DNA from 4 places in the Citrobacter sp. FDAARGOS_156 genome. Region 4 is predicted to be linked to each of the others. Evidence: predicted binding sites of a transcription regulator. Region 4 holds the regulator's gene; each other region holds the start of a gene.
What was found. The regulator PurR, encoded in region 4, represses purine synthesis genes. The targets are predictions, from matches to a motif close to CANGCAAACGTTTGCNTG.
Positions count from the first base shown of each region.

Region 1: the regulator PurR is predicted to act here: its motif matches at 5,766-5,783, upstream of purM (phosphoribosylformylglycinamidine cyclo-ligase).
Region 2: the regulator PurR is predicted to act here: its motif matches at 2,510-2,527, upstream of carA (glutamine-hydrolyzing carbamoyl-phosphate synthase small subunit).
Region 3: the regulator PurR is predicted to act here: its motif matches at 4,365-4,382, upstream of gltS (sodium/glutamate symporter).

Region 1 covers NZ_CP014030.2:3,599,450-3,607,542, reverse strand. Annotated here, with positions in the region: gene AL515_RS17800 (bifunctional diguanylate cyclase/phosphodiesterase) at 1-222, shown strand, start outside; gene ppx (exopolyphosphatase) at 202-1,743, opposite strand; gene ppk1 (polyphosphate kinase 1) at 1,748-3,814, opposite strand; gene purN (phosphoribosylglycinamide formyltransferase) at 4,029-4,670, opposite strand; gene purM (phosphoribosylformylglycinamidine cyclo-ligase) at 4,667-5,704, opposite strand; gene AL515_RS17775 (6-phospho-beta-glucosidase) at 6,125-7,555, shown strand; gene upp (uracil phosphoribosyltransferase) at 7,739-8,093, shown strand, end outside.
Region 2 covers NZ_CP014030.2:1,054,728-1,062,820, reverse strand. Annotated here, with positions in the region: gene carB (carbamoyl-phosphate synthase large subunit) at 1-1,252, opposite strand, end outside; gene carA (glutamine-hydrolyzing carbamoyl-phosphate synthase small subunit) at 1,270-2,418, opposite strand; gene dapB (4-hydroxy-tetrahydrodipicolinate reductase) at 2,873-3,694, opposite strand; gene rihC (ribonucleoside hydrolase RihC) at 3,868-4,782, opposite strand; gene ispH (4-hydroxy-3-methylbut-2-enyl diphosphate reductase) at 4,849-5,799, opposite strand; gene fkpB (FKBP-type peptidyl-prolyl cis-trans isomerase) at 5,801-6,250, opposite strand; gene lspA (signal peptidase II) at 6,368-6,865, opposite strand; gene ileS (isoleucine--tRNA ligase) at 6,865-8,093, opposite strand, start outside.
Region 3 covers NZ_CP014030.2:189,713-197,805, forward strand. Annotated here, with positions in the region: gene spoT (bifunctional GTP diphosphokinase/guanosine-3',5'-bis pyrophosphate 3'-pyrophosphohydrolase) at 1-179, shown strand, start outside; gene trmH (tRNA (guanosine(18)-2'-O)-methyltransferase TrmH) at 184-873, shown strand; gene recG (ATP-dependent DNA helicase RecG) at 879-2,960, shown strand; gene gltS (sodium/glutamate symporter) at 3,003-4,208, opposite strand; gene xanP (xanthine/proton symporter XanP) at 4,434-5,825, shown strand; gene AL515_RS00975 (AsmA family protein) at 5,947-7,656, shown strand; gene AL515_RS00980 (D-lyxose/D-mannose family sugar isomerase) at 7,699-8,093, opposite strand, start outside.
Region 4 covers NZ_CP014030.2:2,478,975-2,487,067, reverse strand. Annotated here, with positions in the region: gene grxD (monothiol glutaredoxin 4) at 1-256, opposite strand, end outside; gene AL515_RS12085 (C40 family peptidase) at 591-1,421, shown strand; gene sodB (superoxide dismutase [Fe]) at 1,549-2,130, shown strand; gene AL515_RS12075 (MFS transporter) at 2,171-3,340, opposite strand; gene cydH (cytochrome bd-I accessory subunit CydH) at 3,518-3,607, opposite strand; gene purR (HTH-type transcriptional repressor PurR) at 3,905-4,930, shown strand; gene punR (DNA-binding transcriptional activator PunR) at 4,927-5,859, opposite strand; gene punC (purine nucleoside transporter PunC) at 5,971-7,176, shown strand; gene cfa (cyclopropane fatty acyl phospholipid synthase) at 7,467-8,093, shown strand, end outside.

The DNA of each region.
Region 1 (8,093 bases), 1.1 Mb from region 4:
CAAATCGTGGCCTCGATTTGTCACCTGGCGCGGATGAAAAAAATGTTGGTGGTCGCGGAGTATGTTGAAAGCGAAGAAATACGCAGTGCGGTGATTTCTCTGGGGATTGATTATTTGCAGGGCTATCTGATTGGTGAGCCGCGACCGCTGCATAAAACTCTGGAAGAACAGGTGCCAGTCACGCTGGCACCTGTCGATCACTCACGCAGCGATATCGGGTGAGTTTTCTTCCTCAATTTTAAGGCACCAGCCTGTGACGGCTTCCCAGTATTGCTGCTCTTTTTCCAGATCGAGCAGCACCAGCGCGTTCTGGCTAAACCAGTCGTGCGGGAAGCGTAGCGTCCAGTGGTTATCGTCGGTAATCAACGTTAGCGTCGGCGGCGTAGTGGTTGCCTGGCGCTGGTTGTTGAGCAATACCCCAAGTCGCAACAGCTGAATTAGCGGCAGGAACTGCTTTTTCTTGAACAGCGTAAAGCGGGGTAAATCATCCAGCTTAACCGCTTTACGATGATAGCGAACCAGAGTCGCCATCATCAGCTGTTGCTCCTGGTTGAAACCTGGCAGGTCGCTGTTTTGCAGAATATAAGCCGAGTGGCGATGTAGTCCGCTGTGGTTGATGTTCAGCCCAACCTCATGCAGCATCGCTGCCCAGCGCAGTAACGCTTCCAGTTGAGGATTGGCCAGTTTGGGCTGTTGTGTATGCCACTGGTCGTACATTTGCATCGTCGTTTCCAGCACGCGCCGGGCCTGTTCGCTGTCGATGTTGTACTGGTTTGCCAGGCTGCTGGCGGTACGACTACGAACGTCCTGGTGGCGAAAACGGCCTTCCATCTCATACAGTACACCTTCACGCAGCGCACCATCGGAAAGCCGGAGTTCACGAATAGCGAGGGCATCAAAAACACCGCACAGTATTGCCAGACCGGGAACAAAAACCGCCTTTCGTTCTTCTGACAGCCCCGGCATGCTGAGTGCCTCAAATGACGCATGCTTCAGGACTTCTGTTGTCAGCTTGTCCAGACGTTCAGGGGTGATAAAACCATCTTTCTCACCCATTTCCAGCAGCACTTCATGGGCTGCTTTGATGGTGCCTGAAGCTCCCAGTGCAACGTTCCAGCCCTGGATTCGAAATTGCCAGGTGAGCGTTTCCAGCTTTTGCGCTGCCGCCATACGGGCGCGCTGGAAGTTTTCCCGGCTGATCGCACCACCCGGAAAGTACATCTGGGCAAAACTGACGCAACCCATACGGCGGCTTTCGACCAGTTTAGGCTCGAAATCTTCGCCGATCACCAGTTCTGTTGAGCCGCCGCCGATATCGATAACCAGCTTGCGACCTTTTTCCGGCTGGGTGTGCTCCACGCCCATAAAAATCAGTCGGGCTTCTTCGTTACCGGAAATAATCTCAATCGGGTAGGGGATGACTTTTTCCGCTCGCTTGAGAAAATCTGGCGCATTCAGCGCCTGACGCAAAGTATGGGTTCCCACGATGCATACGCTTGACGGGGGAAAGCCTTGCAGACGTTCGGCGAACAGCGACAGGCAGCTTAATCCGCGTTCCATCGCTTCTTCGCTTAGCTTGTTATCCGCGCCAAGGCCGTCCGCCAGATGTACGCGTTGTTTCAGTCGCCCGATAATCTGCATTGCGCCATCAACCACGCGGGCAATGACCATATGGAAACTGTTTGAACCAAGGTCGACCGCAGCAAATTCCTGCGGTCGTGGAGACTTGTCGTGTATTGGCATAGAGTTAGTCAGGTTGCTCGAGTGATTTGATGTAGTCGTAAATCGCTAATTGTGACTGAACCTTACGGCGGTTTCCGCGCGGTACGTAGCGATTACTCAGTTCTTTATCAATAAAGCGGGCTTTCACCGTGTCGCTGAACAGGATATCGATAATATCCAGCACGCGCTGCTTAAGGCGTGGGTCAAGAAGCGGTGTGGCAACTTCAATTCGATAATCGATGTTCCTGGTCATCCAGTCAGCAGAGGAGAGATACACCTGCTTATCGCCCCCGTTCTCGAAGATATAGACCCGGTCATGTTCGAGATAGCGGTCAACAATGCTGATGACGCGAATATTGTCACTGATGCCTTCCAGATTCGGGATCAGTGAGCACATACCGCGGATCAATAAATTAACGGGGACACCTGAACATGAAGCCGCATACAGGCGGTCAACCAGCCCTTTATCGACCAGATTATTCAGCTTCAGGGTAATGCCAGAAGGCAACCCTTGCTGTGCATTAGCGATCTCTTTGTCGATCATGCTGTACAGCAGGCGCCGTGAGTTCTGCGGGGAAACCAGCAGATAATCGAACGTTACCGGGCGATACGGGTTTTCGATGAAGTTAAACACCCGACGGACTTCGTTGGTAATGCGTGAATCGGCGGTCAGCAACGAGTAGTCGGTATACAGGCGCGCTGTTTTTTCGTTGAAGTTCCCGGTGCCGATATGTGCATAGCGCACGACCTCATCGCCTTCTTTACGCGAAATCAGGAACAGTTTGGCGTGAATTTTCAGTCCTGGTGCGGAGAAGATGACGTGAACGCCCGCTTCGGTCAAACGCTTGGCCCAATGAATGTTGGCTTCTTCATCAAAGCGCGCCTGCAGTTCCACCACCACGGTCACTTTTTTACCGTTATGCGCAGCATGGATCATCGAGTCGATGATGCGCGAATCTTTTGCCACACGGTAAATGTTGATTTTTATCGCCAGCACACTCGGGTCGAATGAGGCCTGGCGCAGCAGTTCAAGAACGTGTTCAAAGGTGTGATACGGATAATAAAGCAGCACATCGCGTTCACGTACAGCATCAAAGCCGTTACGAAACTTCTCTTTATCGAACCAGATATGGCGCAGACGCGGCAGGGGTTTGTTCACCAGGTTAGCTTTGCCAACGTTGGGAAAGTTAATAAAGTCTTTGAAGTTATGATAACGCCCGCCGGGGACAATGGAGTCGTAGCGAGAGATCGTCAGCTTTTCACGCAGTATTTCAACCAGCGCATTGGGCATATCGCGCTGATAAACAAAACGTACAGGCTCTGCGGTCAGACGCTGTTTCAGGCTGGATGACATCAGTTCCATCAGGCTCGATTCCATCTCGTGCACCAAATCGTATTCGGCATCACGGGTCATTTTCATCGAATAGGCGTTCAGCGCATCGTAATCAAAGAAACCTTTGAAAATGTCGTCAAGGCAGTAACGTAAGATGTTGTCCAGCAGGATCATCGGTTTGCGGCGACGCGGGGTTTCCGGCGGCAGATTCACAAAACGGGGAACCTTGTCAGAAGGGATTTCCAGCAACGCGTAGCGGATTGTATCGCCGCGGATAATTTCCACCGCCAGATAGGTGTAGTCATCTTTCAGAAACTGGACTAAATCCGTCTCGCGGTTAATCAGGATCGGCGTAATGTGCTGACGCAGATATTGCTTGAAGTAGTGGCGTAACCAGCTCTGTTGATTGGCTGATAGCTGACGTTCGTTGATGAGGAAAATCTGGTTGCGCGCCATCTCCAGCAGCAGCTCGTTGTACAGGCCGTCAAATTCCTGATCGGCTTTTAATACCCGAGCCTGGATTTTGCCTAACAGATGGCGGGAGTGAGAGTTTGAACCCTGTTCTTCGCTAATAATGATTCGGCGCTTCAGTTCAGCAAAACGCACCTTGTAAAATTCGTCGAGGTTGTTGGAATAGATGCCTAAGAAACGCATCCGTTCGATCAACGGGTTTGACTTATCAGCAGCTTCCTGGAGTACGCGTTCGTTGAACGCTAACCAGCTGAGTTCTTTCTCGATGTATAGCTTTTCCTGACCCATTACCACTTTTACTCCGTTTCATTCACGGGACACTACCGGTTAATTATGGCGAGCATTGCTCTCAGATGTCCAACTGTGCCAGAAAAATATGACAATAAACCGTCTGATAGCAAAGAGAAAGGGGGAGTGTAGATGAATACCGGAGATGTTAACCGGAAAAGGTATTTATGCCTGTAAGCCGGATGGTGATATTCGGCTTACAGGTTGGATTTTATTATTCGTCGGCGGCGTAGCCTTGTGGCGGCAGACGAACGCCATCCAGCCATGCAGCGTTATCACGCATCTTCAGGCGACCATCAATAAACCAGCTTACCACCAATGGGTAAATGGTATGTTCCTGGGCCTGAACCCGCGCCGTGACGTCATCTTCGCTATCGCCTTCAAATACCGGAACTTTGGCCTGAAGAATAACGGGCCCGCCGTCCAGTTCATCAGTGACGAAGTGGACGGAGGTACCATGCTCTTCATCGCCGTTTTCCAGTACCTGGCGGTGCGTATGCAGGCCAGGATACTTTGGCAATAAAGACGGGTGGATATTCAGCAATCGTTCAGCATAGTGAGCGACAAACGCCGGGCTGAGGATACGCATATAACCGGCCAGCACCACGACATCGGGTGCCCAGGCGTCAATCTCTTGTATCAGTTGGCGGTCGAAGGCTTCGCGACTGGCAAACTGGGCGGCTTCCAGCGAGTACGCCGGAATATTCGCTTCGCGTGCGCGTTCAAGGCCGAACGCATCGGCCTTGTTACTGAATACTGCACGTATGGTGCCATTGATTTTTTTCTGTTCACAGGCGTCGATTATCGCCTGCAAATTGCTTCCGTTACCGGAAATGAGCACCACAATGTTTTTCATTCAATGACCACACGCTGTTCGGAATCAGAAGCTTTGATGATACCGATTTTCCATGCGTTTTCACCTTTCTCATTGAGCAAAGCCAGGGCTTTGTCCACTTCAGGAGCTGGCAGGGCGATAACCATACCTACGCCGCAGTTAAAGGTGCGATACATCTCATGCTGGCTGACGTTACCCGCGGTTTGCAGCCAGTTGAAGACGGCTGGCCACTGCCATGAAGACTCGTCGATCACGGCCTGCGTGTTGTCTGGCAGAACGCGTGGAATATTTTCCCAGAAGCCGCCGCCGGTCAGGTGGGCAATGGCGTGCACATCAACCTTCTCGATCAGTTCCAGAATGGATTTTACGTAAATGCGGGTCGGAGCCAGCAGGTGATCGGCCAGCGACTTGCCTTCAAGCTCGGTGGTTTCCGGGTCACAGCCGCTGACTTCAACGATTTTACGCACCAGAGAGTAACCGTTGGAGTGCGGACCACTGGAGCCGAGTGCAATCAGTACGTCGCCGTCAGCCACTTTAGAACCGTCGATAATTTCTGACTTTTCGACGACGCCAACGCAGAAGCCTGCCACGTCGTAATCTTCGCCGTGGTACATCCCCGGCATTTCTGCCGTTTCTCCGCCAACCAGCGCGCAGCCAGACTGCAGACAACCTTCGGCAATCCCGTTAATGACGCTGGCTGCGGTGTCCACATCCAGTTTGCCGGTCGCATAGTAATCGAGGAAAAACAGCGGCTCAGCGCCCTGAACCACGAGGTCGTTGACGCACATTGCGACGAGGTCAATGCCGATAGTGTCGTGGCGTTTCAGATCCATCGCCAGACGCAGTTTTGTACCAACACCATCAGTGCCGGAAACCAGTACCGGTTCACGATATTTTTGCGGCAATGCGCACAGCGCACCGAAGCCACCCAGACCACCCATAACTTCCGGACGACGCGTTTTCTTTACTACGCCTTTGATTCGATCAACCAGAGCATTACCTGCATCAATATCAACACCGGCATCTTTGTAGCTAAGAGAGGTTTTATCGGTCACTGCCTGCTTCCCCACATGTTTACTTGCAGTAAAAGTTAAATTCGGCGCAATTCTAACAGGGAAAGCAAACGTTTGCGAGCCTGCTCTGCATCAAGTTTTATCTGCTGGTTTTTTCAGCATTTTACAATCATTTATCTATTTGTTTGAACTGTGCCACGAAAATGAAACCGGGTACAGTCTTGTGCTTGAAACCTGCCAGCCGAATGCACAGTATCGTACTGAAACCGGTTTCTGTTTTCTGTTGCGGAGCTCATTTATACCCTAAATAATTCGAGTTGCAGGAAGGCGGCGACGCAGCGAATCTCCAGGAGCGTACATAAGTACGTGACTGGAGTGAGCGAGAAAAGCCAACGCACATGCAGCTTGAAGTATGACGGGTATAGAGCGTTTTGCGCAGACTCATCACGATAGGGGAAGGGGATGTCAGGATTTAAAGCAGATTTCATGTGGGGTGGCGCTGTCGCCGCTCATCAACTGGAAGGTGGCTGGCAGGAGGGCGGTAAAGGCATTAGCGTTGCTGATGTCATGACGGCGGGGGCGCACGGCGTGGCGCGTGAAATTACTGACGGTGTGATTGCCGGTAAAAACTACCCTAACCACGATGCCATCGATTTTTATCATCGCTATAAAGACGACATCAAGCTGTTTGCCGAAATGGGGTTTAAATGCTTTCGTACTTCTATTGCCTGGACGCGGATTTTCCCTTTAGGTGATGAAGCGCAACCTAATGAAGCTGGCCTGCAGTTCTATGATGACCTGTTTGACGAATGCCTGAAATATGGCACTGAACCGGTGATTACGTTGTCGCACTTCGAGATGCCCTACCATCTGGTGACGGAATATGGCGGCTGGCGCAACCGTAAGCTTATCGATTTCTTTGTCCGTTTTGCCCGGGTGGTTTTCACTCGTTTCCAGCACAAAGTGAAGTACTGGATGACGTTTAATGAGATTAACAATCAGGCAAATTATCACGAAGACTTCGCGCCCTTTACTAACTCTGGCCTGAAATATCTGCCTGGCGAAGACCGCGAGCCGGTCATGTACCAGGCGGCGCACTACGAGCTGGTGGCCAGCGCGCTGGCGGTAAAGGTCGCTCGTGAAATTAACCCGGCGCTGCAAATTGGCTGCATGATTGCGATGTGCCCAATTTATCCGCTGACCTGTGCGCCGAACGACATGATGATGGCGATGAACGCTATGCACCGGCGTTACTGGTTTACTGACGTCCATGTGCGCGGCAAATACCCGCAGCATCTTCTCAATTACTTTACCCGTCGTGGCTTTGAACTGGATATCACCCAGGAAGACCTTCAGGCGCTGACCGAGGGCTGCGTTGATTACATCGGCTTTAGCTATTATATGTCTTTCGCGACCCAGGCAACGGCGGACAACCCACAGCTGGATTACGACGAGTCGAAAAGCCTGGTTTCCAACCCGTATGTGCAGAAATCGGACTGGGGCTGGCAGATTGATCCGGTTGGCCTGCGCTATTCGCTGAACTGGTTCTGGGATCATTATCAGTTGCCGCTGTTTATTGTAGAAAATGGCTTTGGCGCGATTGACGTGCAGCAGGCTGACGGCTCGGTGGATGATTCCTATCGTATTGACTATATGGCCGCACATATCCGCGAAATGAAAAAAGCGGTGGTGGAAGATGGCGTGGATCTGATGGGCTATACCCCGTGGGGCTGTATTGATTTAGTCTCAGCCGGGACGGGGGAGATGAAAAAACGCTACGGCTTTATCTATGTTGATAAAAATAATGACGGGAGTGGGACATTAGCACGCTCGCCGAAGAAATCTTTTTCCTGGTATAGAAACGTCATCCAGAACAATGCTGAAAATCTATAAAATTCATGATGTTGATAATAAGCTCCGCACTCAAAGCGGGGCTTGTTTTATACTCATCATCCGGACGCAAACGATTTTGGTTGATCCATATCAAGCGTATGCAGTGTTGCGCCAGAGACGAAAAGCGGTATAATCCGGCGATTTTTTTTGTGGTTGCCACTCGTCTGAGGAAAGGAGAAGAGTATGAAGATCGTGGAAGTCAAACACCCACTCGTCAAACACAAGCTGGGACTGATGCGTGAAAACGATATCAGCACTAAACGCTTTCGTGAACTCGCCTCGGAAGTTGGCAGCCTGCTGACTTATGAAGCAACCGCTGGTCTGGAAACCGAAAAGGTGACCATCGAAGGCTGGAACGGTCCGGTTGAAGTTGACCAAATCAAAGGTAAAAAAATCACCGTTGTGCCAATCCTGCGTGCGGGTCTGGGCATGATGGAAGGCGTACTGGAAAACGTTCCGAGCGCGCGTATCAGCGTGGTGGGGATGTACCGTAACGAAGAGACGCTGGAGCCGGTTCCGTACTTCCAGAAGCTGGTTT
Region 2 (8,093 bases), 1.4 Mb from region 4:
GGTCGTCCAGGCTGACTTTCGGGTCGAAGCCGGTCGCGCCGACTTCCAGACCGCGCAGCGCTTTCTGCAGCGATTCCTGCTGGGTACGGCCAATCGCCATCACTTCGCCGACAGATTTCATCTGCGTGGTCAGACGGTCGTTAGCACCGGCGAATTTCTCGAAGTTGAAGCGTGGAATCTTGGTCACAACGTAGTCGATGGACGGCTCAAACGAAGCCGGAGTACGGCCGCCGGTGATGTCGTTCATCAGTTCGTCGAGGGTATATCCAACAGCCAGTTTGGCGGCAACTTTCGCAATCGGGAAACCGGTGGCTTTAGAGGCCAGCGCCGAGGAGCGGGATACGCGCGGGTTCATCTCGATGACAATCAGGCGACCGTTTTTCGGGTTTACCGCAAACTGGACGTTAGAACCGCCGGTTTCCACGCCGATTTCACGCAGTACCGCCATCGAGGCGTTACGCATGATTTGATATTCTTTATCAGTCAGCGTCTGGGCAGGTGCTACGGTGATGGAGTCACCGGTATGGATGCCCATCGCATCAAAGTTTTCGATGGAGCAGACGATGATGCAGTTGTCGTTTTTATCACGCACCACTTCCATCTCGTACTCTTTCCAGCCAATCAGCGATTCATCAATCAGCAGCTCGTTGGTTGGGGAAAGGTCCAGACCGCGTTCGCAGATTTCTTCGAACTCTTCGCGGTTGTAGGCGATACCGCCACCGGTGCCGCCCATGGTGAAGCTAGGACGGATAATGCACGGGAAGCCAACGTCAGCGGCAACCGCCAGCGCTTCTTCCATGGTGTGAGCGATGCCTGAACGCGCGGTGTCGAGACCAATCTTCTTCATCGCGATGTCGAAGCGACGACGGTCTTCCGCTTTATCAATAGCATCCGCCGTCGCGCCAATCATGGTCACGCCGAACTCAGCCAGTACGCCCTGGCGTTCCAGTTCCAGTGCGCAGTTCAGCGCGGTCTGGCCGCCCATGGTTGGCAGCACCGCGTCCGGGCGTTCTTTCTCAATAATTTTGCGTACTACTTCCCAGTGAATCGGCTCGATGTAGGTGGCATCGGCCATTTCCGGGTCGGTCATGATGGTCGCAGGGTTAGAGTTCACCAGAATGACGCGGTAGCCCTCTTCACGCAGCGCTTTACACGCCTGGGCGCCGGAATAGTCAAACTCACACGCCTGACCGATAACAATCGGACCCGCGCCCAGAATCAGGATACTTTTTATGTCTGTACGTTTTGGCATGGCTCTTTTACTCCTGATTATTTCGCGGACTGACGGTATTGCTCAATTAACTCGATAAAGTGGTCGAACAGCGGTGCAGCGTCGTGCGGACCCGGACTCGCTTCAGGGTGCCCCTGGAAGCTGAACGCCGGTTTGTCGGTACGATGAATCCCCTGCAAGGTGCCGTCGAACAGTGACTTGTGGGTCACGCGCAGGTTGGCAGGCATGGAGGCTTCATCTACAGCAAAACCGTGGTTCTGCGCGGTGATCATCACGGTGTTGTTATCAATATCTTTTACCGGATGGTTGCCGCCATGGTGGCCGAACTTCATCTTAATGGTCTTCGCACCGCTCGCCAGCGCCAGCAGCTGATGGCCGAGGCAGATACCAAATACCGGAATATCGGTTTCGAGGAATTTCTGAATCGCGGTAATCGCGTAGTCGCACGGCGCCGGGTCGCCAGGGCCGTTGGACAGGAAGATACCGTCCGGATTCATCTTCAGAACGTCTTCTGCTGAGGTTTTCGCCGGTACAACCGTCAGGCGGCAGCCGCGGTCCGCTAACATACGCAGAATGTTACGTTTAGCACCGAAATCGTACGCCACAACGTGGAACGGCAGTTCATCGGTAGATTTGGCTTCCGGCAGGTCACCGGCCAGCGTCCAGCTACCTTGCGTCCAGCTATACGGCTCCGCAGTGGTGACTTCTTTCGCCAGGTCCATACCGTTCAGGCCAGGGAAAGCTTTTGCTTTTTCCAATGCCAGCGCCGCATCCGGGTTATCACCCGCGATGATGCAGCCGTTCTGTGCACCCTTTTCACGCAGCAAACGCGTCAGCTTACGGGTATCGATATCAGCAATCGCCACAATGTTATGGCGCTTCAGGTAAGAAGAGAGGTCTTCGGTATCGCGGAAGTTGCTGGCAATCAGCGGCAGGTCGCGGATGACCAGGCCTTGCGCATGTACCTGTGAAGATTCTGCATCGGCTTCATTGGTGCCGACATTACCGATATGAGGATAAGTAAGAGTGACGATTTGGCGGGAATAGGAAGGATCAGTGAGGATTTCTTGATAACCGGTCATTGAAGTATTGAAAACGACTTCCCCAACCGCCGAACCTGTTGCCCCTATGGCCCGACCGTGAAACTGGGTTCCGTCTTCCAGAACCAATAGCGCTGACTTAATCAAAACACCCTCCAAAGAATATTCACTCACTTTATTTGCATATTAATTCATTAACACCTCATGAATCAATGCAAATTTGCTTACCTATGGATTTCTGGCAAACGGCGGCATTCTAGAGATAGCCCACGTAAAAGTCTACCCAAAAGGACATTTTTTATTATTATTTTGCGCCATTGACGAATTAACCCGCCTCCAGGCATCAAAAAGATCAACTAACTTAGAGTGGAAAACGCTTGCGGAGCAGGAAGAGTATTAAATCTCAGAAACAAGAGACAAAAAGTAGACCAAATGGTCAAAATTTACATTTAACCAACACAAAAAGACAATAAAACTTATAAAAATAAGATATTAAATTCAAAATAAACTTGAAATAGATAAAATAAAGGGCAATAAAATATTGCCCCATGTAATCAAATAATTACGACTACAATAACCACATCACGAAGGGTAAAAAACCTTACAAATTGCGTAAATCAAGCACATCTCGCATATCAAAAAGACCATTTGATTTAGATTTCAGCCAAACCGCCGATCTTACGGCACCGTTGGCGAATGTCATACGGCTGGACGCTTTATGCGTGATCTCAATACGCTCGCCAATATCGGCGAACATCGCGGTATGTTCCCCGACGATATCCCCCGCTCGCACCGTGGCAAAACCAATCGTGCCCGGTACGCGCTCGCCGGTGTAACCCTCACGGGAATAGACTGCGCAGTCTTTCAGATCTTTATCCAGCGCCCCGGCAATCGCCTCGCCCATCGCCAGCGCAGTGCCTGACGGCGCATCCACTTTGTGGCGGTGATGCGCTTCAATAATCTCTATATCGGTGTAATCACCCATCACTTTCGCCGCTTTCTCCAGCAGCTTCAGCATGACGTTGACGCCGACGCTAAAGTTAGCGGCGAAGACGATGCCAATATCCTGCGCGGCATCGCGAATAGCCTGTTTTCCCGCCTCATCAAAGCCGGTGGTGCCAATTACCATCCCTTTCCCATGCTGGCGGCAAAACGCCAGATGCGCCAGCGTGCCTTCCGGGCGGGTAAAATCGATGAAAACATCGAAATCATCTTTCACCGCTTCAAGGCTACTTTGTACCGTAACGCCCGTTTTCCCGGCTCCGGCTAACTCTCCGGCATCGCTTCCCAGTAAGGAAGAGCCTTCGCGCTCCAGCGCCGCGCCAAGCTGTACGCCATCCATGCCAAGAGTGGCCTGAATCAACTGACGCCCCATGCGTCCACCGGCTCCCGCGATGGCAACGCGGATTTGTACATCATGCATAGCTATTCTCTTTTGTTAATTTTACGTGAATCGTTTTCAGATTAACCAGCGTATCGCTGCGCCGCCAGCCGAAAACGTCGATAATTAGAATTTAATGATAAACAGGGAAAGATATCAGTAAAAGGTATGACGCCACGGAATAAGCAGCGTCATATCGTTATATAACGCGGAAATCAGGGGGCCAGTGCCAGAACGTGCGCCACCCACTGCTGGAACCCCTCGACATTCAGCCCCAGTGCCACCTGGGCATTAGCGGGTTGCCCCAGCCGCCCTTCGATATCTACTACCGTTGTGCCAGAGGTATATTTCCCCTGCGTTTCAACGGCGACAAAACAGCGCTTGAGCGTAAAGAGATCCGGGCGCACCAGCCAGGCAATCGCACAGAGATCGTGCATTCGCAGCCCCGTATTCATGCTACCGCTACGGTAGTGACTGAACAGCGCATGCAGCATTTTTCCCGTCTGGTTAAGCTGAGGTAACGTCGCCAGATACTCCGGCGCAAGCATCGCCTGGTTGGTCACGTCCAGCCCGCACATTACAATCTCCAGCCCGCTATGGAAGACTTTCGCGGCAGCCTCGGGATCGATAGCAATATTAAACTCGGCGTTGGGTGTGAAGTTCCCGCGCCCGGCAGAACCGCCCATAATCACCAGGCGCTTAATGTTAAATACGCATTCAGGATAATGAGTCAGCAGCAGCGCAATGTTGGTCAGCGGGCCAATTGCCACCAGCGTCACGGGCTGTGAGGCATGCATCAGCGCATCGCGAATCGCCTGGAAGGCGGGTTTTGCCATCGCCTGGCGATCGTGCTCGACAAAATCATACCCTTCCATACCGGACTCGCCGTGCACGGAAGCGGCATCACGCAGCGGCCGCACCAGCGGCATCGATGCTCCCTGCGCCAGTGGAACATCCGCATTCCAGAAGTGCAGCAGTTGCAACGCATTACGGGTGGTTTTTTCCACCGACACATTGCCTGCTACCGTGGTCATCAGTTGCAGATCCAGCTCAGGGGCAAACAGCGCGGCGGCAATGGCGGCGGCATCATCAATGCCGGGATCGGTATCAAGAATGATCGGTAAGCGCATGGTTTCTCCATAAAAAAATGCCAGACGTTGAGTCTGGCATCTTCTCATAGTCGTAACCGGAAAGACTTACTCTACTTCACGAACATCCACACGCAGCTCTTTCGGCACTTCGAAAACGATGTTCTCTTCGCGGCCTTCCAGCGGAATAGCTTCCCCACCGCCAAGTTCCTGCAGACGAGCAATCACGTTTTGCACCAGGATATCCGGCGCCGAGGCTCCGGCCGTCACGCCTACGCACTTCGCCTCTTTCACCCACGCTTCCTGGATGTCGGTCGCATCGTCAATCAAATACGCCGCTTTCCCCATTCGCTGTGCCAGTTCAGCCAGACGGTTGGAGTTAGAGGAGTTCTTCGAGCCGACCACCAGCACCACATCGGCCTGTTCCGCCAGCGCACGGACCGCTTCCTGACGGTTGGTGGTGGCATAACAGATATCATCTTTGCGCGGCCCGACAATTTTCGGGAAGCGTTGGCGCAGCGCGTCAATGACGTCAGAGGTGTCATCAACGGAGAGCGTGGTCTGCGTCATGAAAGATAATTTTCCTTCATTTTTCACATTCAGTTTCAGCACATCTTCCGGTGATTCAACCAGGTACATTCCCCCTTGCGGGTTGCTGTACTGGCCCATCGTGCCTTCGACTTCCGGGTGACCGGCGTGACCAATCAGAATGGATTCTTCGCCACGACGGCTGGCGCGGGCGACTTCCATATGTACTTTGGTCACCAGCGGGCAGGTTGCATCAAAAACCGTGAGGTCGCGGCCTTTGGCTTCGTTACGCACCGCCTGAGACACGCCGTGGGCAGAGAAGATCAGGATCGCACCGTCCGGCACTTCACTGATTTGCTCGATAAAAATAGCCCCGCGCTCGCGCAGGCTATCCACCACATAACGGTTATGCACCACTTCATGACGGACATAAATCGGCGCGCCGTAAATAGCCAGCGCGTTTTCGACAATGCTGATAGCGCGGTCTACGCCAGCGCAAAAACCGCGCGGGTTGGCCAACAGGATCTGCATTTTACGCCTCCAGTGCCGGTTCGACTTCCAGCACTTCAATATCAAAATGAACGGTATGCCCAGCCAGCGGATGGTTGAAATCAACCGTGATCGAGTCACCGTTGATTTCGCGGATAACACCTGGCATCTCACTGCCGTCCATTGCGGTAAAGAGCATGATAGCGCCAATTTCTGGCTCGCCCGCGTCCATAAATTCCCGACGCGAGAAATACTGAATTAAGTCCGGACTTGATACGCCAAAGGCGGCATCCGGCTCCAGAGCAAAGGTGGTTTTATCGCCTTCTTTTAGCCCCAGCAGGTGTTGCTCCAGTCCTTCAGACAGAGAACCGTCGCCCAGGCGAAACAGCGCAGGCTTGCCGTTATTGCGGGTTGACTCTGCGGTGGAGCCATCGTCGAGCTTAAGGGTGAAGTGCACCAGCACCGCACTGTTACTCTGTACTGATTTAGACATGCAGGTTGCTCTTTAAAATTGCTGCCGCCTGTCTGCCCGGTGGCGCTACGCTTACCGGGCCTACAAGGATCGCAGTAAATTGTAGGCCGGATTAGCATAGCGCCATCCGGCATTTTTTTATGCGGCTTTTTTCTCTTTCGACGGCAAGAAGCCTTCGAGAACAATCAATGCCGCCCCGATACAGATAGCTGTATCGGCCAGATTGAAGGTCGCGAAATGCCAGTCGCCGACGTAAAAGTCAATCATATCAACTACGAAGCCGTGCCACAGGCGATCGAACAGGTTGCCCAGCGCACCGCCAATGATTAACGCATACGCGATGTTATTCAGCTTCTGCGTCGCCTTCGAGCGATACATCATCACCATCAGGATGACGCAAATACCGATGGCAATACCGGCAAAGAACCAACGTTGCCAGCCACCGCTGTCGGCTAAGAAGCTAAACGCCGCGCCATAATTACGCGCGTAGTGCAGATTAAGCGACGGAAACAGCGACACCGTATCCCCCAGAGCAAAGTTCTGGAGGATCAGGTATTTGCTGCCTAAATCGATAATCAGCACGACTACCACCAGCCACAGCCAGCGTAGTCCTGTTGAACAGAGAGGCTTACTCATCAGGCAAACTTACGTTGTTCGCCATCACCGGCGATGTTGCTGACACAGCGTCCGCAGATATCTGCATGTTCCGCCACCTGGCCGACGTCGGTAGTGTAATGCCAGCAGCGCGGGCATTTCTCACCTTCGGCTTTGCTCAGTACGATTTTCAGACCTTTGAGCAGTTCGCTCTGCTGAGCATCAGCTGGAGCCGCTGCAAAATCTGCAACCGTCGCGCCGGAGGTCAGCAGAACAAAGCGCAACTCTTCACCCAGCGCGGTCAGTTTCGCCGCCAGCTCAGGTTCAGCGTACAGGGTCACTGCCGCTTCCAGAGAACCGCCGACTTTCTTATCCGCACGCGCCTGCTCGATAACCTTGTTCACTTCGCCACGCACTTTCAGCAGTTCGTCCCAGAAGGCATCGTTCATCGCTTCGGTTTCGCCTAAGCCAAACAGACCTTCGTACCATTCACCGGTAAAGACGTACTTCTCACGATCGCCCGGCAGGTAGCCCCAGATTTCATCTGCGGTGAAGGACATGATCGGCGCCATCCAACGAACCAGCGCTTCAGCAATATGGAACAGCGCAGTCTGGCAGCTACGACGCGCCACACTGTCCGCTTTCGCGGTGTACTGACGGTCTTTGATGATGTCGAGATAGAACGAACCCATTTCTACGGAGCAGAAACGCATCAGGCGCTGTACCACTTCGTGGAAGTCATAGGCTTCATAGGCTTTCAGGATTTCGTCCTGTGCTGCTTGCGCACAACCTACCGCCCACCTGTCCAGCACCACCATCTCTTCCGGTTTCACCATGTCTTTAACCGGATCGAACCCGTTCAGGTTCGCCAGCAGGAAGCGCGCGGTGTTACGGATACGACGATAGCTGTCGGCAGCACGTTTCAGGATTTCGTCAGAAACGGCCATTTCGCCAGTATAGTCGGTAGAAGCAACCCACAGACGCAGAATATCCGCGCCCAGTTTGTTCATCACGTCCTGCGGAGAAACGGTGTTACCGATAGATTTGGACATCTTACGGCCCTGACCATCAACGGTGAAACCGTGGGTCAGTACCTGGCGATAAGGTGCTTTGCCTTTCATGGCGGTGGAGATCATCAAAGAAGACATGAACCAGCCACGGTGCTGGTCAGAACCTTCCAGATACATATCTGCCGCATGGCCCGCAAACTCAGGACGCACATCCACAACGGATGAGTGGGTTGAACCGGAGTCGAACCACACGTCCAGCG
Region 3 (8,093 bases), 2.3 Mb from region 4:
CGGCGGCAATCAACACGACCACCTCCAATATTCAAAGTCTGAATACGGAAGAGAAAGATGGCCGCGTTTATAGCGCCTTTATTCGCCTGACCGCTCGCGATCGCGTGCACCTGGCGAATATCATGCGCAAAATTCGCGTCATGCCGGACGTGATAAAAGTCACCCGTAACCGAAACTAGTCTTATGAATGAACAGCGCTATGCACGTATCCGCGAGATGCTCGCACGTCGTCAGCCCGATCTGACCGTCTGCATGGAGCAGGTTCACAAACCTCATAACGTTTCTGCGATTATTCGTACTGCAGATGCGGTCGGCGTGCATGAAGTCCACGCCGTCTGGCCGGGTAGTCGTATGCGCACCATGGCCTCTTCTGCCGCAGGCAGCAACAGTTGGGTGCAGGTGAAAACTCACCTTACCATTGGCGATGCGGTCACACATTTAAAAAGCCAGGGCATGCAGGTCCTGGCAACCCATCTGTCAGATAAAGCCGTGGATTTTCGCGAGATTGATTACACGCGTCCCACCTGCATCCTGATGGGCCAGGAGAAAACCGGCATCACTCAGGAAGCGTTGGATCTGGCTGATCAGGACATCATCATTCCCATGACTGGCATGGTGCAGTCGCTGAACGTTTCGGTCGCCTCCGCGCTGATTCTGTACGAAGCACAACGCCAGCGGCAAAACGCTGGGATGTACCGACGAGAAAACAGCATGCTGCCACAAGACGAGCAACAGCGCTTACTGTTTGAAGGCGGTTATCCGGTGCTGGCGAATGTCGCTAAGCGCAAAGGTCTTCCCTACCCTCACGTAAACACGCAGGGCGAAATTGAAGCCGATGCAACGTGGTGGGCCACAATGCAATCTGCGAGATAAACGCGATGAAAGGCCGTTTACTGGATGCCATCCCACTCAACTCTCTGACCGGCGTTGGCGCAGCGCAAAGCAGTAAACTGGCGAAAATTGGCCTGCACACCGTACAGGACCTCCTGCTACACCTCCCCCTGCGTTACGAAGACCGTACCCATCTGTACCCGATTGGCGAACTGCTGCCGGGCGTCTATGCCACCGTTGAAGGCGAAGTGCTGAACTGCAATATCACCTTCGGTGGCCGCCGGATGATGACCTGTCAGATCAGCGATGGCTCTGGCATTCTCACTATGCGCTTTTTCAACTTCAGCGCAGCAATGAAAAACAGCCTCGCCACCGGTCGCCGGGTGCTGGCCTACGGTGAAGCCAAACGCGGGAAATACGGCGCAGAGATGATCCACCCGGAATACCGTGTGCAGGGCGATCTCAGCACGCCGGAATTACAGGAAACGCTAACCCCTGTTTATCCGACTACCGAAGGCGTGAAGCAGGCCACGCTGCGCAAGCTGACCGATCAGGCACTGGATTTGCTCGATACCTGCGCCATTGCCGAACTGCTGCCACCAGAGCTGTTACAGGGCATGATGAGCCTGCCCGAAGCACTGCGCACGTTGCACCGCCCCCCACCGTCGCTGCAACTCAGCGATCTGGAAACAGGACAACATCCGGCGCAGCGACGTCTGATTCTCGAAGAACTGCTGGCGCATAATCTCAGCATGCTGGCACTACGCGCCGGGGCACAGCGTTTTCACGCCCAGCCGTTAAGTGCTAACAACGCGCTAAAAGATAAGCTGTTGGCAGCATTGCCGTTCAAACCTACTGGCGCGCAAGCCCGCGTCACCGCGGAGATAGAACGCGACATGGCGCTGGATGTGCCGATGATGCGCCTGGTGCAGGGCGATGTCGGCTCCGGTAAAACGCTGGTTGCGGCGTTAGCCGCCCTGCGCGCTATCGCACATGGTAAGCAGGTAGCGCTAATGGCTCCCACCGAACTGCTGGCTGAACAGCATGCGAATAACTTCCGTAACTGGTTCGCGCCGCTGGGCGTTGAAGTAGGCTGGCTGGCAGGTAAACAGAAAGGCAAAGCGCGCCAGGCGCAGCAGGAAGCTATCGCCAGCGGTCAGGTGCAGATGATTGTCGGTACTCATGCAATTTTCCAGGAACAGGTTCAGTTCAACGGTCTGGCACTGGTTATCATCGACGAACAGCACCGCTTCGGGGTGCATCAACGTCTGGCGCTGTGGGAAAAAGGTCAGCAGCAGGGTTTCCACCCGCACCAGCTCATCATGACCGCCACGCCGATTCCGCGCACCCTGGCGATGACCGCCTATGCCGATCTCGACACCTCAGTAATTGATGAACTCCCACCGGGACGCACCCCGGTCACCACGGTGGCGATTCCGGATACCCGCCGCAGCGACATCATTGATCGCGTGCGCAACGCCTGTACCCACGAGGGGCGTCAGGCATACTGGGTCTGTACGCTGATTGAAGAGTCTGATCTGTTAGAAGTTCAGGCAGCAGAAGCGACGTGGGAAGAGCTTAAAATTGCGCTGCCAGAACTCAATATTGGCCTGGTACACGGCCGTATGAAGCCCGCCGAGAAGCAGTCAGTAATGGCGGCCTTTAAGCAGGGTGAACTGCATCTGTTGGTTGCCACCACGGTGATTGAAGTGGGCGTGGACGTGCCAAACGCCAGCCTGATGATTATTGAAAACCCGGAGCGCCTGGGCCTGGCCCAGCTGCATCAGCTACGTGGCCGCGTAGGTCGTGGCGCGGTGGCCTCCCACTGCGTCCTGCTCTACAAATCACCGCTGTCAAAAACTGCGCAAAAACGCCTGCAGGTTCTGCGCGACAGCAACGACGGATTCGTTATTGCGCAAAAAGATTTAGAGATCCGCGGCCCCGGCGAGCTGTTAGGTACTCGGCAGACCGGAACGGCAGAATTCAAGGTCGCAGATTTACTGCGTGATCAGGCGATTATCCCGGAAGTTCAGCGCATTGCTCGCCATATTCACGAACGCTATCCGCAACAGGCCGTGGCGCTAATAGAGCGCTGGATGCCGGAAACCGAACGCTACTCCAACGCATAGTCGATTCATAGCGGCGGCGGATGTTACCCCGCCGCACAGCCGTTATTGCGCGAAAATCGGCAACAGCAGATACAGCTTAATCACCAGCGCGTTGACGATATCGATAAAGAACGCGCCCACCATCGGCACCACCAGAAACGCCATATGGGATGGTCCAAAACGTTCGGTAATTGCCTGCATGTTGGCAATCGCCGTCGGCGTCGCGCCGAGGCCAAAACCGCAGTGTCCGGCAGCCAGCACAGCGGCATCGTAGTTCTTACCCATCATGCGCCAGGTAACGAATATCGCATACAGCGCCATGAAAATGGTCTGCACAACCAGGATTGCCAGCATCGGCAAGGCCAGAGAAGCCAGTTCCCATAGCTTCAGGCTCATCAGCGCCATCGCCAGGAACAGTGACAGACTAACGTTACCCAGCACAGAAACCGCACGTTCGAACACCCGGTAAAAGCCCAGTAGCGCCAGACCATTGCTGAGGATCACCCCAACAAACAGCACGCAAACGAAGGTCGGCAGTTCCAGCACCGTTCCAACCAGCATTTGCGCAACGATTTTACCCACCGTCAGACAGATAGCGATCAGCGCGATGGTTTCAATCAGCACCAGTGAGGTGATCATGCGCCCAACGTCCGGCTTTTCAAATGCGGTCGGCACAGCCTGATCGTCCGGCATGCCATCTGGCGTGGTGGAGTGTTTGACCAGATAGCGCGCAACAGGACCACCAATCAAGCCGCCCAGCACCAGGCCAAACGTTGCGCAAGCCATCGCCACTTCAGTCGCATTGGTGAAGCCATAACGTTCAATAAACAGCTTGCTCCACGCGGCCCCGGTTCCGTGTCCACCAGAGAGGGTGATCGAGCCAGCGATCAGACCCATCAGCGGGTCCAGGCCCAGCAGGGTCGCCATACCAATACCGATGGCGTTTTGCATAAGCAGCAGGCCAACAACCACAATCAGAAAGATACCCACCACACGGCCACCAGCGCGCAGGCTGGCGATATTGGCGTTCAGGCCGATGGTGGCGAAGAAGGCCAGCATCAACGGATCACGCAGGGTCATGTCGAAGTTCACTTCCCAGCCCATGCTTTTTTTCAGCACCAGCAGCGCAATCGCCACCAGCAGGCCGCCCGCAACGGGTTCAGGGATCGTGTATTTTTTCAGGAAGGAAACAGACTGGACGAGCTTACGTCCCAGCAGCAACACCAGGGTTGCCGCAACCAGTGTTGATAACGTATCGAGATAAAACATTTACAGCTCCATTAGTGCGTTTAGCACAATCACGCACGATGCATTCCAGACCGATTTTTAGCTCTTATTGAGTTTTCGGGGTGGATTTTAAGCAGAAAATGATGAAAAGTTATATAAAAATGTTTGTTTATCCGTTTTAAATATTAAGAATACCTGCTAGCAAACGTTTGCTTTTCTGCCTTGGTCAGATAAAATCACCGCTTTTCCACCATGGGATTGCCTCTGATGTCCGTTAACGCCGTAGAGTCAACAAATGCGCAACCGGTTGCGCAGGCTCACAACAGTGAACTGATTTACCGTCTTGAAGATCGCCCCCCGTTAGCCCAGACCTTGTTTGCCGCTTGTCAGCATCTGCTGGCCATGTTCGTCGCGGTAATTACTCCCGCTCTGTTAATTTGCCAGGCGCTTGGTTTACCGGCTCAGGATACTCAACACATTATCAGTATGTCGCTGTTCGCCTCCGGCGTAGCTTCTATCATTCAGATCAAAGCCTGGGGGCCGGTAGGCTCAGGGCTGCTATCCATTCAGGGCACCAGCTTTAACTTTGTTGCGCCACTGATTATGGGCGGTACGGCGCTAAAAACCGGTGGCGCAGATGTCCCAACCATGATGGCGGCGCTGTTCGGTACGCTGATGCTGGCAAGCTGCACCGAGATGGTTATCTCACGCGTACTGCATCTGGCGCGGCGGATCATTACCCCATTGGTCTCAGGCGTGGTGGTGATGATTATCGGCCTGTCGCTGATTCAGGTGGGTCTGACATCGATTGGTGGTGGCTATGCCGCAATGAGCGACAACACCTTTGGTGCACCGAAGAATTTACTGTTGGCAGGCGTGGTGCTGGCACTAATCATCCTGCTTAACCGCCAGCGCAACCCGTACCTGCGCGTTGCGTCACTGGTGATTGCAATGGCGGCGGGTTATCTGCTGGCCTGGTTTATGGATATGCTGCCGCAAAATACCGCGCCGGTTAGTCAGGATCTGCTGATGGTGCCGACGCCGCTCTATTATGGCCTGGGCATTGACTGGAGCTTACTGCTGCCGCTGATGCTGGTCTTTATGATCACCTCGCTGGAAACCATCGGCGATATTACGGCCACCTCCGATGTCTCCGAGCAGCCGGTTTCTGGTCCGCTGTATATGAAACGCCTGAAAGGCGGCGTGCTGGCGAACGGTCTGAACTCGTTTGTTTCCGCTGTGTTCAACACCTTCCCGAACTCCTGTTTTGGTCAGAACAACGGGGTTATTCAGTTAACGGGCGTTGCCAGCCGCTACGTCGGTTTTGTGGTGGCGCTGATGTTAATCGCGCTGGGCCTGTTCCCGGCGGTCAGCGGTTTTGTACAACATATTCCTGAGCCAGTACTCGGCGGGGCAACGCTGGTAATGTTCGGTACTATCGCCGCATCCGGCGTGCGTATCGTGTCCCGCGAGCCGCTGAACCGTCGCGCAATTCTGATTATCGCGCTGTCGCTGGCTGTTGGTCTCGGCGTCTCCCAGCAACCGCTGATCCTGCAGTTCGCCCCGGACTGGGTGAAAAACCTGCTCTCTTCCGGCATTGCTGCTGGCGGTATTACCGCTATTGTTCTGAACCTGATTTTCCCGCCTGAGAAGCAATAAGCAAAATGCGGCGTTGGTTCTGAATCAACGCCGCTGTAACGCTCTTTCACCATTCCCGCCTTGAGCATTGCGCCTAAATCGTGCATAACTTGACTATGTGCACTTCGCGGGATGGAAGACCATGAAATTTATTGGAAAGCTGCTTCTTTACGTGCTGATCGCCCTTGCAGTGGCGATCCTCGGCCTTTATTTTCTACTGCAAACCCGTTGGGGCGCAGAGCACGTCAGCGCCTGGGTTTCACAGAACAGCAGCTACCATCTGGCCTTTAATGCCATCGATCACCGGTTTTCTTCCCCTTCCCATATTCTGCTGGAAAACGTCACCTTTGGCCGGGATGGTCAGCCCGCCACGCTGGTCGCCAAAACGGTCGATATTGGACTCAGTAGCCGACAAATCACAGACCCGCTGCACGTAGACACCATTTTGTTGCAAAACGGCACGCTAAATCTGTCCCAGCAAACCGCGCCATTGCCATTCCAGGCCGATCGCCTGCAGTTGCAGGATATGGCGCTTAACAGCCCCGGTAGCGAATGGACCCTGAGCGCACAGCGCGTTAACGGTGGCATCATTCCCTGGAGCCCTGAGGCAGGTAAAATTCTCGGCAGCAAAGCGCAAATTCAGCTCAGCGCCAGTTCGTTGACGCTCAACGATGTCCCGACCACCAACGTCTTGATTGAAGGCAGCATTGACCATGACCGGGTGACGCTTAGCAATATTGGCGCAGACGTGGCGCGTGGAGCATTAACCGGCGTAGCGCAACGCAATGCCGACGGGAGCTGGGTAGTGGAGAATCTGCGCCTGAACGATATCCGGCTGCAAAGCGACAAATCGCTGGCCGACTTTTTTGCCCCGTTAAGCACCATTCCTTCCCTGCAAATTGGTCGTCTGGAAGTAACGGATGCCCGTCTGCAAGGCCCCGATTGGGCGGTGACGGATCTCGATCTGAGCTTGCGCAACATGACCTTCAGCAAGGACGACTGGCAAACTCAGGAAGGAAAATTGTCGATGAACGCCAGCGAGTTTATCTACGGCTCTCTGCACTTCTTCGATCCGATTCTGAACGCCGAGTTCTCACCACAGGGCATTGCGCTGCGCCAGTTCACCACCCGCTGGGAAGGCGGTATGGTCAGAACATCCGGAAACTGGCTACGCAGCAACAAAGCGCTGGTCCTCGATGATGCCGCTATTGCCGGTCTGGAATATACGCTGCCGGAAAACTGGAAGCAGCAGTGGATGAAACCTCTGCCAACATGGCTAAACAGCCTGACGCTGAAGAAATTCAGCGCCAGCCGCAATCTGGTAATTGATATCGACCCGAGTTTCCCGTGGCAGCTCACCGCGCTTGACGGTTACGGCGCTAACCTCGGGCTGGTACAGAACAATCAGTGGGGGATATGGAGCGGGAGCACCACCCTCAACGCCGCTGCTGCTACCTTTAACCGTACGGATGTACGTCGTCCTTCGCTGGCGCTGACGGCGAACAACAGCACCATCAATATCAGCGAACTGAGCGCCTATACGGAAAAAGGGCTGCTGGAGGCCACCGCCAGCATTTCGCAGTTACCTCAGCGCCAGGCTCAGATCAGCCTGAACGGACGCGGCGTGCCAATGACGATCCTGCAGCAGTGGGGCTGGCCCGCATTGCCGCTTTCCGGCGATGGTAATATTCAGCTTACCGCCAGCGGCAATATTCAGGCCGATGCGCCGCTCAAGCCAACGGTCAGCGGCCAACTGCATGCGGTGAACGCGGAGACACAGCAGGTCACGCAGACCATGCAGGCGGGCGTGGTTTCAGGGAGTGAAGTCACAGCACCACCACCTGCGCAATAATTTATTGCCCGGTGGCGCTTCGTTTACCGGGCCTACTCACGCTCATAAACGAATATATTCACTGCACAACAGCCACTTCACCGGCTCATCCTCTTCAATCGCCGGGAAGCGACCGCCTGGTTCCAGAAAGTGGTTGTCATGCAGGTCGTCATTGACCATCGAGATTTCCCAGCCCAGCACGAACGCCTTCTCCGCCCAAAAGCGATGATACAAGCGCGGCGGCAGGCACACCCCCTGTCCCGGTTTCAATACCAGCGTCTCGCCAGCGTCAACGGTACGCCGCTGACCATCGACGCTAACTTCAACAATACGCCGTGCGTCATACCCGTCATCAGGCGTGGCCCATGCCAGCTGCATACATAAGTCACCCCCGCCGCGATTCACGATATCTTCCATTTTATGGCGATGAAAATGCCATGGCGTTTGCTGATCCTGCT
Region 4 (8,093 bases):
TGTCACAGCCGCCTACCAGTTCACCATCAACCCACAGCTGTGGGAAAGTCGGCCAGTTGGCATATTTCGGCAGCTCGGCGCGAATATCCGGGTTCTGCAGAATATCAACATAAGCAAAACGTTCACCACAGGCGGACAACGCTTGCACAGCCTGAGCAGAGAAACCGCAGCTTGGCAGTTTTGGGGAACCTTTCATGTACAGGAGAATCGGGTTTTCAGCGATCTGGCGCTGGATTTTTTCGATAGTGGTGCTCATTATCTTGCTTCCTTAAACTTCTTTTACGGCAGTAGTCTGACATTGTAGCGGGTCAGGCAGGTAACGGAAAATAACATTTTCATTACGCGATATTATTTTATCGCCTGTCGTTAAAAGTTGCATTCACAATCTCATTTATCCGCATGAAGCCTGTGGATTTGATTATCTGTTCACCAATTACGCCCTGAATTGCTGTTTTTTTTTGCGGTCGGTTACGAAACGTAGTTTTAAACGAAAAAAGCTATTAACTTTCCCTCTTTCTATAGATTAGAATCGTCAAGTTTTGAAAATCACACGCAGGCACGATAGACCTGCCTTACCAGAGGACTGCTCAGTGGCGCGGATAAACCGAATCTCGATCACGCTCTGTGCTTTACTTTTTACCACACTGCCTTTTACGCCTATGGCTCATGCTTCCAAGCAGGCCAGGACGACACCTACCGCTTCCCACACCGTCAAGACGGTAGATAAAAAGAAAAGCGCAACAGCCAGCCAAAAAGCAACAAAAACCAACAAGAAAACGGCGACAAAAAACACCAGTAAAACCAGTACGAAAACGGCTTCCTCCTCCAAAAAACGCACAGCGACTCCGGCAAAATCGACGAAAACAGCAAACCGTCGTAGTAAAACAGCGGCAATACAATCCCCCGCCGTCACCTGGACTGAAAAATGTACCCCGCGCAAAGGTCATAAGCCACGTTGCGTAAAAGTGAAGACGACTGCGCCAACAGCCGTTGCTGATGTACATAAAGTGAAAGTACAGAAAGCAACCAAAACCGCCATGTCTACCCTGATGAACCAAATCGGCAAACCTTACCGTTGGGGGGGCACCTCACCCAGAACCGGTTTTGATTGCAGCGGGCTGGTTTATTACGCATACAAAGATCTGGTCAAGTTCCGCATTCCGCGTACCGCCAATGAAATGTATCACCTGCGCGACGCTGCGCCGATTGAACGTGGCGAACTGAAAAACGGTGATCTGGTCTTCTTCCGCACGCAAGGTCGCGGTACCGCCGACCACGTTGGCGTCTATGTCGGCAATGGTAAATTTATCCAGTCTCCACGCAGCGGTCAGGAAATTCAAATAACCTCTCTGAGCGAAGATTACTGGCAACGCCACTACGTGGGCGCTCGCCGTGTAATGACGCCGAAAACAATTCGCTAAAAACTTACCCTACAGAATATGCTGTAGGGTAAGTTCTTCTTTTGCATAACCTTTCAATTTGCTACCCTATCCTTACTCACAATGAGGCTATTGTGTGTACTCAATATAAATAATAAGGAGAGAAGCAATGTCGTTCGAATTACCTGCATTACCGTATGCCAAAGATGCTCTGGCACCGCACATTTCTGCCGAAACGCTGGAATACCACTATGGCAAACATCACCAGACTTACGTTACTAACCTGAATAACCTGATTAAAGGCACGGCGTTTGAAGGTAAATCACTGGAAGAGATCGTACGTAGCTCTGAAGGTGGTGTATTCAATAACGCAGCCCAGGTCTGGAACCACACGTTCTACTGGAACTGCCTGGCCCCGAACGCAGGTGGCGAGCCGACCGGTAAACTGGCCGAAGCGATTGCCGCCTCCTTTGGCAGCTTTGCAGACTTCAAAGCACAATTCACCGATGCCGCTATCAAGAATTTCGGTTCTGGCTGGACCTGGCTGGTCAAAGGAACGGATGGCAAACTGGCTATCGTGTCCACCTCCAACGCAGGTACACCGCTGACGACTGACGCGACGCCGCTGATGACCGTTGACGTGTGGGAACATGCTTACTACATCGATTATCGTAATGCCCGTCCTGGCTACCTGGAACACTTCTGGGCACTGGTGAACTGGGAATTTGTTGCGAAAAACTTCGCAGCATAAGATGACAACGCAGAAGGGTTTCCCTTCTGCGTTTTTGTTTTTAATTCGTTGCGTTGCAGACTTCTTCCGCTTGTTTCCTTGCCGAGACAAAGACCAGCAGTAGCGCAAGTCCCGCCACAATCGCCCCCATTACCGGTACGAAACTGTAGCCCAACCCTCCGGAAATTACCGCCCCACCAGCCGCCGCTCCCAGGGCATTCCCCAGATTAAACGCGCCAATATTAACTGACGATGACAATCCAGGCGCCTCGCTGGCAACGCGCATCACACGCATCTGCAGCGGCGGAACCACCGCAAACGTTGCTGCACCCCACACCACCATACTCACGGCCGCACCCAGCTCATTACGCGCAAGGAAAGGTATCGCCAGCATAATAATCATCAGCAACAGTAAAAAGCCTTTCAGCGTACCGTTAACCGAACGGTCAGCCAGTTTACCCCCCAGATAGTTACCGATAGAGAACCCAACGCCAATCAGCACCAGCATAGCGGTGACAAACGCCGGTGTAGCATGAGTAATGCTATGCAGCACGGGTGAGATGTAGGTATAAAGCGTAAACATCGCCCCGGCCCCCAGAACGGTCGTCAGCAGAGCCGACAACACCTGCGGACGCATGAGTACCGCCAGTTCGCTGCGGACATCCGGGCGCTCTCCTGCCCCACCTTTGGGTAATGAGAAGAACAGGCTGACCATGGCGATAACACCCAGTCCCGCCGTCGCCATAAAGGACATACGCCAGCCGATGGTTTCCCCAAGCCAGGTTGCTGCGGGAACACCGCCAATATTGGCAATTGTTAACCCCATAAACATAGTTGCTACGGCACTGGCCTGTTTGTGTTTGGGCACCACGCTTGCGGCAACCACAGAGCCAAGGCCGAAAAATGCCCCGTGGTTAAGACTGGTCAAAATGCGCGACAGCATCAGCGTCGTGTAATCCGGAGATATCGCCGAAAGTACATTACCCAACGTAAAAATGGCCATCAGGAAGATAAGCGCATTGCGACGCGCACGATGGGACAGCAGTAATGTCATCAGCGGGGCGCCAACCATCACGCCTACCGCATACGCGCTGATTAACATCCCTGCGGCCGGAATGGATACATCCACGCCTTTGGCAATGACGGGTAGCAACCCCATAGGAGAAAATTCGGTCGTTCCAATGCCAAACGCACCTATCGCCAGCGCCAGTAAAGGATAATTTAGTTTCATCTATCGACTCCGTAACGTCGAGCCTTGGCACGACACATCATAAGAGTCAAAAGCATGACATTGATCGCAAAATTAATAAAGTTAACAAAACTGCAAAAGACTTTTGCTTATTTGCAAAAAATAGGACGGAAAAGGCAAGCAGAAAGGATGAGGGAGAGCGAACTCCCTCGGGGGAAATCAGTGCAGTGCTGCAGTCAGGCCACCCGCGACAATCAGGCCCAGAACAATTATGGTCGTTACTAACGAAAATTTCAGATCGGTGCTCATCAAGTTTTCTCCTTTTTATTCCCACACAAAAAGTGATATTGCGCATTTTTACACACTTGAAAGCAAAAATCTCTCACGATTTATATTGATAACTGCTTTTAACTCTTCCCCTTTTCGTTAAGATCAGACAAAATTCCACGCTTACTTGATTAGCGTACCGGCCATTGACCCCTTCCTGACGTTCCGTGTCGTTTTCCCGGCGTGCCGCAACCCTGACGTTGCGTTGAGGGTGTGTGAAGGCAAACGTTTACCTGGAGTATTCTCAGGAGCTTAGGATATGGTCTGGAGTGAGATGTAATGGCAACTATTAAAGATGTAGCGAAGCGAGCAAACGTTTCCACTACAACCGTATCACACGTAATTAACAAAACGCGCTTTGTCGCTGAAGAAACGCGCAACGCTGTCTGGGCAGCGATCAAAGAGCTGCACTACTCCCCTAGCGCAGTTGCACGTAGCCTGAAGGTGAATCACACCAAATCGATCGGTTTGTTGGCAACCAGCAGCGAAGCGGCCTATTTCGCCGAAATTATCGAGGCCGTTGAGAAAAATTGTTTCCAGAAAGGCTACACCCTGATTTTGGGCAACGCCTGGAACAGTCTCGAAAAACAGCAGGCTTATCTGTCTATGATGGCGCAAAAGCGCGTAGATGGCTTGCTGGTAATGTGTTCAGAATATCCGGAATCACTGCTTTCCATGCTCGAAGAGTATCGCCATATTCCCATGGTGGTTATGGACTGGGGCGAAGCAAAAGCCGACTTTACCGATACCGTCATTGATAACGCTTTCGAAGGCGGTTACATGGCAGGCCGGTATCTGATTGAACGCGGTCATCGTGAGATCGGCGTGATCCCAGGACCTATGGAGCGTAATACCGGCGCAGGCCGCCTGGCTGGCTTCATGAAAGCGATGGAAGAAGCGCTGATTAAAGTGCCTGACAACTGGATTGTCCAGGGTGATTTTGAGCCTGAATCCGGCTACCGCGCTATGCAGCAAATCATCTCCCAGTCACATCGCCCAACCGCCGTATTCTGTGGTGGCGATATTATGGCGATGGGTGCGCTGTGTGCCGCAGATGAGATGGGACTGCGCGTGCCGCAGGATATCTCAGTTATCGGTTACGACAACGTGCGCAACGCCCGTTACTTCACCCCTGCGCTGACAACCATCCATCAGCCAAAAGATTCACTTGGTGAAACGGCCTTCAACATGCTGTTAGACCGAATCGTGAATAAACGTGAAGAATCGCAGTCCATCGAGGTACACCCACGCCTGGTAGAGCGTCGCTCCGTGGCCGACGGCCCGTTCCGCGATTACCGTCGTTAAGACTGTTGTGCGGGAGCCTCATCCGGCTCCCGCAGCCACTCTTTGTTCAGCGTTTCGCTATCCCCTAAATAGTCCAGCAGCCAGCTCAATGCCGGCGACGTATCGTTCTGTTGCCATGTCAGACAGCATGCGGCATCCGGGAACGGATTTTCCAGCTGTAACGCCACCCATTTTCCGCTATCGATCCACGGTTTAGCAAAATGCGTCGGTACCATCCCGACACAGAGTCCGGCTGACAAGCAGGTGGCCGATGATTCCCAGTCAGGCACCACGACGCGTTTTTGGTTGTCCAGTAGCCAGGTAATACGCTTTGGCAGCGTACGGGACGTGTCTTCGCGTACCAGCGATGGCCAGTTGCGCAACGTATCGTCACTGAGCGGTCCCGGCATTGCCGCCAACGGATGATGACTGGCCACCACGCAACTCCAGCTTAGCATTCCCATATCCCGGAACGTATAGCGCCCCCCTACCGGAATGGCCTGCGTTGCTCCGATAGCTAACTCCACCCGACCATCTGAAAGCGCGTCCCAGACGCCGTTAAACACCTCCTGAAAGACCAGAAGTTCCACATCATCGAAATGGCGGTAGAAATCCACGATCATCTGGCGGGTACGATCCGGGCGGACAATGTTATCGACTGCAATCGCCAACTGCCCGCGCCAGCCGTTGGCAATTTGCTGACATTGCTGACGGGTGATCTGCATTTTTTTGATAACAGATCGGCCTTCTTTTAAAAACCACGCGCCAGCAGGCGTTAATTCCACGTCCCGATGACGACGTTCAAAAAGTGGCACAGCCAGCCACTCTTCCAGTTGACGCACTGTGTAGCTTACCGCCGAAGGTACGCGGTGCAACTCCTGAGCAGCAGAACTAAAGCTACCGTTACGCGCCACCGCATCAACCACCTCAAGTGAATATTCAGACCACATATTCTGCCTGCAAAAAATTTGAAATCAGTAAGCAAATATTAGCGTTTCACAGCGAGAATTACACTCACTACACTCAGCGGCAATGTTCTATTGCTAAAAAGAGAAACGATAATGCAACCGGGAAAAGGGTTTTTAGTCTGGCTGGCAGGTCTTAGCGTGCTGGGTTTTCTGGCAACGGATATGTATTTGCCCGCCTTTGCGGCTATTCAGTCCGATTTACAGACGCCCGCCTCTGCCGTGAGTGCCAGCCTTAGCTTGTTCTTAGCGGGATTTGCCGTCGCACAACTTTTGTGGGGGCCACTCTCTGACCACTATGGTCGCAAACCTATTTTGCTGCTGGGCTTATCCATCTTCGCGCTGGGCAGCCTGGGCATGTTGTGGGTAGAAAACGCCACCGGCTTACTGGTGCTACGCTTTATTCAGGCCGTTGGTGTCTGTGCGGCTTCGGTTATCTGGCAGGCGCTGGTTACCGATTATTATCCTTCACAAAAAGTAAACCGCATTTTTGCCACCATTATGCCGCTGGTTGGATTATCCCCTGCACTTGCACCGTTATTAGGCAGTTGGATCCTGGTACATTTTTCCTGGCAGGCCATTTTTGCTACCCTTTTTGCGATTACCCTGATCCTGATGCTGCCGGCCCTGCGCTTAAAACCAACGGCAAAAGCGCGCGACGACAGCCAGGATAAACTGACGTTCGCTACGCTGCTGCGCTCCAAAGCATACCGTGGAAATGTACTGATTTACGCAGCATGTTCTGCAAGTTTCTTCGCATGGCTGACGGGTTCACCATTTATCCTTAGCGAAATGGGCTATAGCCCGGCTGTGATTGGTCTGAGCTATGTCCCGCAAACTATTGCATTTTTGATCGGGGGTTACGGCTGCCGCGCGGCACTGCAAAAATGGCAGGGTCGCCAGCTTCTGCCATGGTTGCTTATCCTGTACGCCATTAGCGTTATCGGCACCTGGGCTACAGGCTTTATTCACCACGTTGCGTTGGCTGAAATCCTGATCCCATTCTGCGTGATGGCCATTGCGAACGGGGCAATCTACCCTATCGTTGTCGCTCAGGCGCTGCGCCCATTCCCTCAGGCAACAGGGCGCGCCGCTGCGTTGCAGAATACGCTGCAACTGGGGTTATGCTTCCTGGCAAGCCTGGTCGTTTCGTGGTTAATCAGCACGCCGCTGCTCACGACCACCAGCGTTATGCTGACGACAGTGTTGCTGGCCGCGTTAGGTTACAAAATGCAGTCACAGGCTGAGAACACATCCTTGCCGGATGAGAGCGCGCAAGTTGCACACGGTGAGTCACATTAATCATTGTTGCGGGCATTTAGTTAGCCCGCTAACAATTTTCGGTTGAATAGCCAAAAATTCAGGCCTATACTGATTTTCGGTTGTTAATAAAACGATAAGATTTATAGAGTAACGGGAACAAGCAGGTTCCCGTTCTTCCATGGATGGCCTTTTCGGCAAGGGTTCCTCCCTTCCTCTGTTCTACGTCGGATTATAGATTCGCGGATTAATTCCGTGAGATTTCTCACAAAGCCCAAAAAAGCGTCTACGCTGTTTTAAGGTTCTGATCACCGACCAGTGATGGAGAAGCTATGAGTTCATCATGTATAGAAGACGTCAGCGTACCGGATGATGACTGGTACCGAATCACCAATGAGCTATTGAGCCGTGCAGGCATTACTATTAATGGCCCGGCACCGGCAGATATTCGCGTTAAAAACCCCGACTTTTTCAAACGCGTGTTGCAGGAAGGGTCGTTGGGTTTAGGTGAAAGTTATATGGACGGCTGGTGGGAATGCGATCGGCTGGATATGTTTTTTAGCAAAGTCCTGCGTGCAGGTCTTGAAAGCCAACTTCCCCGCCACTTCAGAGATACGCTACGTATCGCAACGGCCCGTCTGTTTAATTTACAAACCAAAAAACGTGCGTGGGTCGTTGGCAAAGAACACTACGATCTTGGCAACGATCTCTTTAGCCGCATGCTTGATCCCTACATGCAATATTCCTGCGCCTACTGGAAAGATGCCGATACCCTGGAATCTGCCCAGCAGGCGAAGCTAAAAATGATTGCCGATAAATTGCAATTGAAACCAGGTATGCGCGTTCTCGATATTGGCTGCGGCTGGGGAGGCTTGTCCCAGTTCATGGCGTCACAATACGGGGTGAGCGTGACTGGCGTGACTATTTCAGCAGAACAGCAAAAAATGGCGCAGACGCGC